One region of the Armatimonas rosea genome, then DNA from elsewhere that is predicted to be linked to it. Evidence: riboswitches for the same ligand, from Rfam matches in the RefSeq annotation. Region 1 holds a riboswitch; the other holds the start of a gene.
The links. Region 1 has a riboswitch for nickel and cobalt ahead of HNQ39_RS17915 (heavy metal translocating P-type ATPase). Riboswitches for the same ligand answer to the same signal wherever they lie in the genome.
Positions count from the first base shown of each region.

Region 2: linked by a shared signal. The riboswitch ahead of HNQ39_RS30935 (QcrA and Rieske domain-containing protein) and the one ahead of HNQ39_RS17915 (heavy metal translocating P-type ATPase) in region 1 are both predicted to bind nickel and cobalt.

Region 1 covers NZ_JACHGW010000003.1:626,719-632,017, forward strand. The annotation lists gene dxs (1-deoxy-D-xylulose-5-phosphate synthase) at 1-738, shown strand, start outside; gene HNQ39_RS17905 (hypothetical protein) at 710-1,009, shown strand; gene HNQ39_RS17910 (TolB family protein) at 1,240-2,748, shown strand; NiCo riboswitch at 2,799-2,905, shown strand; gene HNQ39_RS17915 (heavy metal translocating P-type ATPase) at 3,133-4,983, shown strand; gene HNQ39_RS17920 (alpha-L-fucosidase) at 5,061-5,299, shown strand, end outside.
Region 2 covers NZ_JACHGW010000013.1:13,470-18,768, reverse strand. The annotation lists gene HNQ39_RS29255 (CusA/CzcA family heavy metal efflux RND transporter) at 1-188, shown strand, start outside; gene HNQ39_RS29250 (P-II family nitrogen regulator) at 185-475, shown strand; gene HNQ39_RS29245 (VIT1/CCC1 transporter family protein) at 478-1,182, opposite strand; gene HNQ39_RS29240 (ferritin family protein) at 1,378-1,965, shown strand; NiCo riboswitch at 1,985-2,081, shown strand; partial or broken gene HNQ39_RS30935 (QcrA and Rieske domain-containing protein) at 2,373-2,495, shown strand; gene HNQ39_RS29230 (hypothetical protein) at 2,670-3,197, shown strand; gene HNQ39_RS29225 (hypothetical protein) at 3,240-3,563, opposite strand; gene HNQ39_RS30930 (IS1 family transposase) at 3,589-4,002, opposite strand; gene HNQ39_RS30925 (IS1/IS1595 family N-terminal zinc-binding domain-containing protein) at 4,044-4,316, opposite strand; gene HNQ39_RS29210 (efflux RND transporter permease subunit) at 4,561-5,299, opposite strand, start outside.

The sequences.
Region 1 (5,299 bases):
TGCGCGATCTACTCGACCTTCTTGCAGCGCGCCTACGACCAGATTGTCCACGATGTCTGTATCCAGAACCTGCCGGTAGTCTTTGCGATCGACCGTGCGGGGCTGGTCGGGGACGATGGCGCGACCCACCATGGGACGATGGATATCGCCTACCTGCGCTCGATCCCCAATCTGGTGATTCTCTCGCCCAAGGACCCGCAGGAACTGCGCGAGATGACCAAGTTCGCGCTCTCGTATGGCAAGGGCCCCATCGCCCTGCGCTACCCGCGCGGTGGCGGCGAGAACCTCACCGACACGGTCGCCCCAATCCAGCTCGGACAGTCCGAGACCCTGCGGCGCGGCGACGATATCGGCATTGTCACCCTCGGTCCGATCGTCAGCGAGGCGCTGATCGCCGCCAACACGCTGGAGACCCAGGGGCACTCCGTCGAGGTTCTCAGCGCGCGCTGGGTCAAGCCGCTTGATGAAGTGGCCATTCTCGCCCTCGCGCGCCGCACCAAAAAGCTCATCACGGTCGAGGACGGTATCCTGGCGGGAGGCTTTGGCAGCGCGATTGTCGAGCTCCTCGCCGACCGTGGCCTCACCGAGGTGCAAGTGACCCGAATCGGCCTGCCGGATCACTTTGTGGAGCACGGGACGATCCCCAAGCTGCGCGAGCTGGTCGGAATGGACGCCGCCGCGATTGTCAAAGCGGCCGAGGTCCTGCTCCATGAAAATCGCACTCTGGCTAGCCGGTAACCTGATTTTTTGGCTCGGGGTGCCCGTGGCCTCTGCGCTTTACATAAACTGGCGCGATGAGCAGGCATACCAGGCTGGAAAGCTTACCTCACAGGAGCTAGCGGCACTGACTCCTGTAGGTCTGCTTTTCATAGCGGCACTGGTCACCACGTCGATTATCGTTTTTGCGGTCAATCTGATAGTGGGAAGTATCTGGCTGATAAAACGGCGATGGAATAACCCGTCAGCTCAGAAGCCCTTGGAGCGAGAAGACGATTCCGCCAAGCAGTAGTAAGGACGCGACCACGGCGAGCTCCTTTTTCGGGCAGAAAATAGCCACCAGTGTTCCAGCGAAGAGCAAGACACCGCCCAGGAGCCAGGTGTGAACCCAGGACCGGCTCTGTCCCCAGCTCCCTTGTGACAGCCGGTGATGCGTTACGCAATCTTAGAAAAACGCGGATTACTTTGCTCCACCTACAAGGGATGTAGTAAACTTAGCTGTCGTTAGGGAGTGGGAGTAGAATGCGAAATCGTATCTCAGTCGTCGGAATCACCTGCTTGTTCTCGTTGTTGGGGCTCGGCGTGCTTGTGGGTTGTGGTGGCTCGGACTCTAGAGCTGGTGTAGGAACGTCGCGCAGTGCCAGCGTCGCCTTTACCATTCGCTGGCCCGAGCGGACGCGGCTTATCCCGCTTGCGGCACAGAGTATCAAGGTAGAGATTCGCGATAGCCAGGGGGCACTGCTCGGAGCTCCCAAGGTCGTCGCCCGCCCCGCATCGGGGAACACCAGCACCGTGGTCTTCAACGACCTGGAGGTTCAGACCGTCCAGGTGAAGGCCACGGCCTACCCCAACAGCGATGGAACCGGTGTGGCACAGGCGACCGGAACCGTTCCCCTCGTGCTCGTGGCGCGTCAGACCGCGGAGGCCACGGTCACGATGGACTCCACCATCTCTCGGGTGCAGCTGGGCTACGATGCCAGCCCCTTGGTAATCGGAGAGCCACGCACCCTGACTGCTCAGGCGCTCAACTCCTTGGATGAGACTGTCTTGGTAGACCCGTCGCTGTGGGAGTGGAGTAGCAGCAACTCTGTCGATTTTAACCTGGTTCCGTCGGCGGCAAGCGCGACGATCACCGCGGTGAATCCGGGGCGCGTGACGGTCTCCGTGCGGGAAAAAGAGTCCGGGAAGACGGTTGCCGTGGCGCTCCAGAACGGTCTCACCTTGGCCAACACCCGTATTGTTTTTGTCAGCCAAAGATATGGAGCGGCCGGGATCTATATCATGAACGCGGATGGCACGAACCAGACACGGCTTACGAACAACACGGTTCAGGAGCGATCTCCGATTTTCTCGCCGGATGGGAAGAGTATTGTCTATACCCGATATGACAATCCCACGGAGGGAGATCTCTACCTGATGAATGTTGATGGAACGGGAGCCAAAAACTTAACGAGTGGTCCAGGAACAGACGCCGCGACGTGTTTCACCCCAGATGGAAGTAAAATCCTCTTCACCAACAGCCAGACAGGAGCAAGCACTATCTATAGTGTGAATATTGATGGAAGTGAGAAGCGACGCCTGACGGCATCGTCGGAGTTGGAATCGTCACCCGTTATCTCGCCAGACGGGGCTCAGATTGCATTTGTCAGGAGCTCTGAGCTCTGGATCATGAATGTAGATGGCACGGGGCAGAAGAAACTGTCGAATGATCCATCGGGAAACGTCTCTGGGATTTCGTTTTCTCCAAATGGAAAGAGAATTATGTATAACTTTTATAAAAATTTAAATACCTCTATTTGTATTATGAATTCGGATGGGACCGGGGTGACGCAGATATCTGCAAGCGGGCGCTACTCTCCACGCTTTTCTCCTGATGGAACAAAAATTGTCTTCCAGGCAAATGAGGGGTTTGGTGGGTTCAGCAACAACGACGAGATTGAGGTGATGAATGTTGATGGGAGCCAGGTGGTCCGCCTCACGACGGTGGATGGACACGACACAGCCCCCTCATGGTCTGGGTTTGTTTTCTGATCGGGTTGACTCCGCCGTTTAGGGGATGGCGTGGGGGTGGGCTCTCGGATAGAATCTTCACAGATCAGGCGGCTTGTGGGTAGCTCCGATAAGTGCAGCCGGGCCTCTCTCTAAAACGAATGAGAGGCAGCAGGACACCAAGCCCTGTGGGACTGACGATTACATCGTTACGTCTCACAGGGCTTTTGCGTTGTGCCCAGACGGTAAACGTCGGGCAAGCCAGCACGGAAATCGTGCGGCTATAGGGCGCTTCGCGCCGCCTCGCTTCGCTCGGAACAAGCCTGTACCGACGAGGGACGAGGAGGCGGCCAAAGGCCCGGGTACCCTCTGGGTGAGCGGGACGTTTACCGTCCACGCGAAGGCCGGCTTGTGAGCAGAGAGAATATGCACGAGAAAACAACACGACTACAGCTCGGGATCGCGCTACTGGCGCTCACGGGGATCGCGCTCCACCTGGGGCTACGCTTCGGATTTCACGCCGCTTCGCTTCCTACCAACCTGCCACTCTTTGCGGTGCTGGCGCTCGGGGGCACTCCCTTGGTCTGGGAGCTCTTGCAGAAGCTCGCCCGGCGTGAGTTCGGCTCGGACTTGCTGGCGGGAATCTCCATCGTGACCTCGGTGCTGCTGGGGGAGTATCTCGCCGGAGCGCTGGTTGTGCTGATGCTCTCGGGCGGCGAGGCGCTGGAGGCCTATGCGACAAAGAGCGCGTCGTCGGTTTTGCAAGCCCTCGCCAAGCGCATGCCGACCCTGGCGCAGCGCAAGGTGGGCGAGCAACTCACCGAGGTGCCCTTGGCGGAGGTTGGGGTGGGAGACACGCTCGTGGTCTTTCCCCATGCCCTCTGCCCGGTCGATGGTACGGTGCTCGACGGTCACGGGGCTATGGACGAGTCCTACCTCACGGGGGAGCCGTACCAGGTCTCCAAGGCACCCGGGACCACCGTGCTCTCGGGGGCGATCAATGGCGAGAGCGCGCTCACCATCCGCTGCGACAAGCCTGCCCAGGACTCGCGCTACGCCCGGATCATGCAGGTGATGCGCGACTCCGAGCAGAACCGCCCCCAGCTCCGCCGGATCGCCGACAAGCTCGGGGCCTGGTACACGCCGCTTGCCGTCGGGATCGCACTGGTCGCCGGGCTCGTCACCCACGACCCCCTGCGCTTTCTTGCCGTGATGGTGATCGCCACGCCCTGCCCGCTGCTGATCGCCATCCCCATCGCTATCATCGGCTCTATCTCGCTGGCGGCGCGCAAGGGCATTATCATCAAAGACCCGTCGGTGCTGGAGAACCTGAGCACGTGTAAGGTCGCCCTCTTCGACAAGACCGGGACCCTCACCTACGGCAAGCCCAGGCTCACCGAGCTCCTCACCGTGCCAGGCTTCGATAAAGACGAGCTCCTGACCCTGGTCGCCAGCCTGGAGCGCTACTCCAAGCACCCGCTCTCCAGTGCGATTCTCGAGGCCGCCGAGGAGAAGACGCTCACCCTGCGAGACGCCAGCGAGGTGAGGGAGCTCCCTGGCGACGGGCTCCGTGCGGAGATCTCGGGGCGCAGTGTGCATGTCACCAGCCGCAAGAAGCTCACGACGCACTACCCCGATCAGGCCGCTGCCCTCCCGGAGGCGGTCGCGGGAATGGAGTGTGTCGTCCTTGTTGATAATCGCTACGCCGGGGCGCTGCGCTTCCGCGATGAGCCCCGGCCCGAGGGGGCGCACTTTATCCAGCACCTCGCGCCCCGCCACGGGATCAAGCGCGTCCTGCTGGTCTCCGGCGACCGTGCCAGCGAGGTGTCCTATCTTGCAGAAAAGGTCGGAATCACCGAGGTCTTCGCCAGCCAGAGCCCCGAGCAGAAGCTTGAGCTCGTCCGCGCCGAGACCAAGAAAGCCCCCACGGTGTTTATGGGCGATGGGATCAACGACGCGCCGGCACTCACCGCCGCGACAGTCGGGATCGCCTTTGGCAACAACTCTGAGATCACCGGAGAGGCCGCCGATGCCGTGATCCTCGATAGCTCGCTGGAGAAAGTGGATGTGCTGATGCATATCGGCCAGCGCATGCGCCGCATCGCCCTCCAGAGCGCGGTCGGCGGCATGGTTCTCAGTATTGTCGGCATGCTCCTCGGGGCCGCCGGGCTTCTCTCGCCCGTCACCGGCGCGGTCGCTCAGGAGATCATCGATGTCCTCGCCGTCCTCAACGCCCTCCGCGCCGCGCTCCCCCCCAAGGTGCTCTCGGATTATTAGCCCAATGAAATTGGGCGTGTGCAATGGCACGCAGTGCCATTGCACACGCCGATTTCCAATCGGCGGTAAAATGCGTCATGAGCACCCGCAACGACCTGCCTGCGCCCTACGGCCCCACACCCAGCCCCCGCCAGCTCAAGTGGCACACGCTGGAGACCTACGCGTTTTTGCACTTTACGACTAATACCTTCACCGACAAAGAGTGGGGCTACGGCGACGAGAGCCCCAGCATCTTTAACCCGACCCAGTTCAGTGCCAAGCAGATTGTCAGCACGCTGAAGTCGGCGGGGCTGAAGGCCGCGATCCTGACCTGTAA
Region 2 (5,299 bases), on a different contig from region 1:
TAATGACTGCCTCGGTTGCCAGCATCGGTTTCATCCCGATGGCGCTCGCCACGGGCTCTGGGGCGGAGGTTCAGAAGCCACTGGCGACGGTTGTGATCGGCGGACTGATCACGTCCACACTTCTCACCCTCGTGGTACTGCCGACGCTCTACGCCTGGTTTGAGCAAGGCAAGAAAGAGACTTTATGAAACGAGAGATCAAAGCCATTCTCCAGCCCTTCCTGGTTCCGAAGGTGCTCGACGCCCTGCATGAGATCCCCGGCATTCCCGCAGTGACCGTATCGGAGACACGGACGTTTCATCTGGACGGTGGGCACTATCAGCAGGTGGTGCAATCTAAACTAGAGGTTATCGTCCCCGTGGAGCTTCTCGCGCCCGTTATCGAAGCAATTCAATCGCACGGAGGCACGGGCAGACCCGACGAAGGATTCATTGTGGTAATCCCCGTCGAGTCTGTTCTTCCCACGGCTCGATAGGCTTAGCCCCCATGGGAGAAAGCGCGTGCGACTAGAAAAGCGATGGTCGCAGCAACTCCACCAACAAGTAGGGTCTGAATGGCACTCCGAGCTGCGTTTGTCCCCGTGGCTTTTCCTTTGACGCCACCAAAGACGAGTAGGGCAATCGCGGTGATTCCTGCGGACCAGAGTAGCCCAACCTGGGCTTGAGCCACGAAGAAATAGGGCAAGAGCGGGATCATACCACCTACTAAGTAGGAAATGCCAATGGTGAAGGCACTCTTATAGACACGGTGCGGATTGGGCTCCTCAAGACCCAGCTCAAAGCGCATCATGAACCGCACCCAGTCCTCAGGGCGGTGGCGAATGCGCTCCACAAGAATAGCAGCCTCATCGGGAGCCATGCCGTACTCCTGCAAGACGTGAGAGACCTCAGCCATCTCCTTCTCAGGCTCGTCGCGAATCTCCTGGTGCTCTCGTGCCAGCTCACTGTGGTAGTGCTCCGCATCTCCACGGGCAGCTAGATAGCCCCCGAGTCCCATCGCGATGGAGCCCGCCGCCACCTCCGCAAGCCCTGCGGTAACAATCACGGACGATGCAGCAATGGCTCCCGTCAGGCCTGCGGCAAGGGCAAAGGGAACCGTCAGGCCATCGGACATTCCGATAACGACATCACGGACGGCCTCGGTGGAGGTGAAGTGTTTTTCAACATGGGGGGTAGTAGGCATAAGACAGAAGCTCTCCAGGAGTTTAGACTTAACCTATCCTGACCTCTATGAGAGGACGATGAGAGGCTAATCTCAAACCGAAATGCCCCAAATTATGCTCTCATCGTCTTCTCATAGAGGCGGCGTTATGCTTGAGCCATGAAAACAATAAACCGTAACCGACAGATTCCAGCCGCTCTCGCTTTGTGTATAGGAGTGCTCGCGGCGACCCAGAGTGGTGCGCTTTCACAGGCACAGCCGCTGGCTCAGACAAAGGGCAACCTTGAGAAAGCCTATGTGGGCGAGACGACTGCCTGCTCTAAGTATCAAGCGTACGCCCAAAAAGCACGGGCAGAGGGAAAAAAGGGCGTCGCGAGCCTGTTTGAGGCTGCTTCTCAAGCGGAAGCGATCCATGCCAGCAACCATGCCAGCGTTTTGGCGACTCTCGGTGAGGCCAATCCTAAATCTGGCGCATTCTCTGGGAAGGTTGGCTCGACCCAGGCGAACCTGAAAGATGCCTGGCGGGGGGAGACAGAGGAGAAGGATCAGATGTATCCTGCGATGTTGACCGTGGCTACGTCGGAGAAGCAAGTCGGGGCACAGCGTACCTTCCGCTTTGCATTGGCTGCCGAGCGCCAGCACGCAGCCCTCTACTCTGCGGCAATGACAAACCTCAACTCAGGGAAGAAGGATATTGGGCTCAAGTCCTTCTCTGTCTGCCAAACCTGTGGGGCAACGCAGCAGGGCAACGCTCCCAAAGCCTGTGTGACCTGCAAAGGCACTAAGTTCGACAAAATTAAATAACAACCGCCGTTTCAGATGAACGGTGGAACCTCAGATCAAGCGGCTCCCTCCGGTTAAGGGAGTGCAGCTGGGCCTCGATACCGAGGCAACAGGACTTCAAGCCCTGTGGGACTAGCATGTAAATGTTGGCTTCCACAGGGCTTTTTCAGTTGGTTTAAGGAGTTGAAAATGAACGATGAAGTAGAGACGAAGGGCTGTGACATAACGCGCCGTCATGCCCTACAGATCGCGATTCAGGGGAGCCTTGTGCTCGTAATGGCAGGGCTTGGTTCTGGGGAGGCAGAAGCGGCCACCTGGGAGCAGGTTGGCACTACGGGGCAGTTTACGGTGGGAACGCCGCGCCGACTCACTCTCAAGAACGGCCAAGTGATCTTTGTTACGCGGCAGGATAAGGCCTCTCCGCGCGTTGCACCCATGAAGGCGGTGAGGTGCGCTGGGAAGCTAAGCAAAAACGGTTCATCTGCCCGCTCCATGGAGCAACCTTTGCCGTGACAGGCAAAGATCCTAAGGGGGCTGCGCGCGCTCCCCTAGCAACCTACCCGATACAGCTCAAGGGTGCCAGTGTGCAGATAGACACCGCAAAACTCGGTCCGGTGCCAAAGAAGCAGCACCGGGAGGGTGACGATGAGGACGACGAGCATGGCAGAAAACACGAGTCCGGCAAGCGCCGCCGTGACGATGACGAAGAGAGGTAATGACCAACAATGAATCCCGCATACCTTCACCTGGTTCTCAACCACTTGCCCGTACTTGGGACATGGTTCGGGCTCCTGCTTCTGAGCGCAGGCTTTATATTTAAGAGCAACGACCTTAAAAAGGCCAGTCTCGTCGTCTTTGTGCTCTGTGCTCTCGTGGCAATCCCCGTCTTCCTTACGGGCGAGCCTGCCGAAGGAAAGATAGAGGGGCTCCCGGGCGTCTCAGAGGGACTAATCGAAGCGCATGAGGCGGCGGCAAAATTTGCCTTGATCCTCGTCGAGATTCTTGGGACGGCCTCACTTCTTTGCCTTGTGTTTCTCCAGCGGGGCATTCGTGCCGCATCCCTGGTTCTCTTGGGCGTGTGGGGGCTAGCCTTGCTAACCGGTGGGCTTTTTGTCTACACGGCAAAGCTAGGAGGACAGATTCGGCATACGGAAGTTCGAGATCCAGGCTCTAGCGGAGGGGTAGCAGCCAGTAGCAGTGCCCTTGACTCGGGCGAGGAAAATCGTAAAAAGGGCGAGCACGACGATGATTAGCGCGGTGCTGTGGAGGAGGGGAAGCCCCTCCTCCGTGTTGCGTTACTTGCGGGTACCGTAGAGCACGTTGTCAACAACCAAGTAGTTTTTGATATTGGTGGCCATGCTCACACTGTTTATCGGGCCGCTATCAGAAACGAAACCCACGAACTGGAAGCCATTAGATGCTCCGCCGTTGGTGGCAAGTGTATAGCTGTCTCCCGTCGAAAGGTTGATATAGAGAGTGTCTTTCTTATAGAGGCGTGTATTGACATAAGTTGCGACCGCCGTTGGATTCGAGGAAAAGCTCATGGTGAGGTCGTGCTGAGCAGTCATCACGCCACCCGTGCCGTAGTTGAAGAGTATTGGTGAATTGGCGGGATCCACAACGTAGATCGGGAAGTAGCTCCGGTTATCCCTCTGACTGCGTTGATTTCTTCACCCTAGCAGGCCAGCGTTTATGACAGGCTTGATTGTGAGCGATCACCGCGAAGGCAACACGCTTGCGCATACCAGCTGTATCACGAGGACCCGAGGAGCGGCGAACCAGAAAGCTACAACGGTGACGCAGAGAATTATTGACTCCCTCAACCACGCTGGTTCGACCCTCAAATTTGTAACCGATGCGGTGTTGCCAATCCGAAAAGAAAGCCTGATAGGCTCCGTATCCATCTGTGTAGACGAGACGTTTACGGTACGAATCCGGCAGCTGCTCGTAGAGTTGACCCAGCCAGTGCCACTTGCGATCCCCGATTACATAGCCCAGAATCTGGCTGCTATAGCGAGAAACAGCAGTCCAGAGCCAGAGATTCTTGCGTTTGCTGATACACAGCTCATCGATCTCTACCGAGTCCTTGGCAAGGGGAATCAGTTCAGGGAGGTCGGTAGATTTTTTTTAGCGATGTTATTGACGGTCGTCCAACTAACGCCAAAGATGCGCAAGATGACGTTGATAGGCACCCTTTCTTCCAGAGCTGCCTCGATGAGTTTGACTTTCTGTGGATCGACTCTTCTGGGATTTGGGTTAGGGGTGAAGGTCTTTTTGCAGTCGAGGCACCGGCATCTTTCTGTTCCTCCGCGATTGGTTCCATGCTTGACGAGGGCATCGCTGCTGTTGCAATGAGGGCAAGTAAGAGTCATTGTGATCATGGTATTCTTGCCGTGCAAGATTCATGCCAAAGTCAACGCAGTCAGAGGAATATCCTTATAGGGGACATCGGCAGTAGACGTTGTTTGCTGCCGTGCCGAGGCGCTGGTCGCTGTGAAAGCCGCAAGCCCCGCCGTTAGGGAGAAGAGTGCTACTGCGAGGGGTAAAATGGATCGTTTCATAGTTGATACCGTATTACTTTCGTCTTTCAGGGAAGCTCTTGACCGCGTAGCGCTCCTATCCCTGATACCGTTTCCCCCAGAGCGCAGAGTAGAGTGCTGGTGCCAGAACGAGCGTGAAGAGCGTGGACATCGAGAGTCCACCAATCACGGCAATGGCTAAAGGACGCTGAAGCTCGGCCCCCGCACCAATTCCCAGAGCAAGCGGGAAGAGCGTCAGAATGGCCGTGAGGATTGTCATGAGCTTGGGGCGCAGGCGGACTTTCCCCGCGTAGACCAAGAGCTCGTCGAGGGGCATCTTCTCGCGCTGGGCGAGCTGGCGCGTGTAGTCAAAGAGAAAGATGCCGTTCTCCGTGACGATTCCAATGATCATGATCGCTCCGGTGATCGAGCCGATATTGAGCGGGGTATGGGTGATGCTCAGGGCCAGGACCACTCCCGAGAGAGAGGCGATAGCAGCAACAAAGAGCGCAACCGGCTCTTCAAAAGAGCGGAAGTAGAATAGCATCACCAAAAAGACGAGCACGATCACCACACCCAGAATCTCAAGAAGCTGCTGGAATGACTCCTGCTGGCTCTCGTACTGCCCGCCGTATTCAATGATATAGCCGGGCGGGAGCGAGAGGGTCTTGAGCTGGCTCTGGATGTCTTGGATCGCACTGCCGAGGTCGCGACCGCTCAGCTGCGCGGTGACGGCGAGCATGGGGCGTAGCCCCTGGCGCTCCGTCTCTGTGCTTCCCTCGGTGCGCTCGATCTTCGCCAGTGTCGCCAAAGGAACCATCGTCCCACTCGGAGTG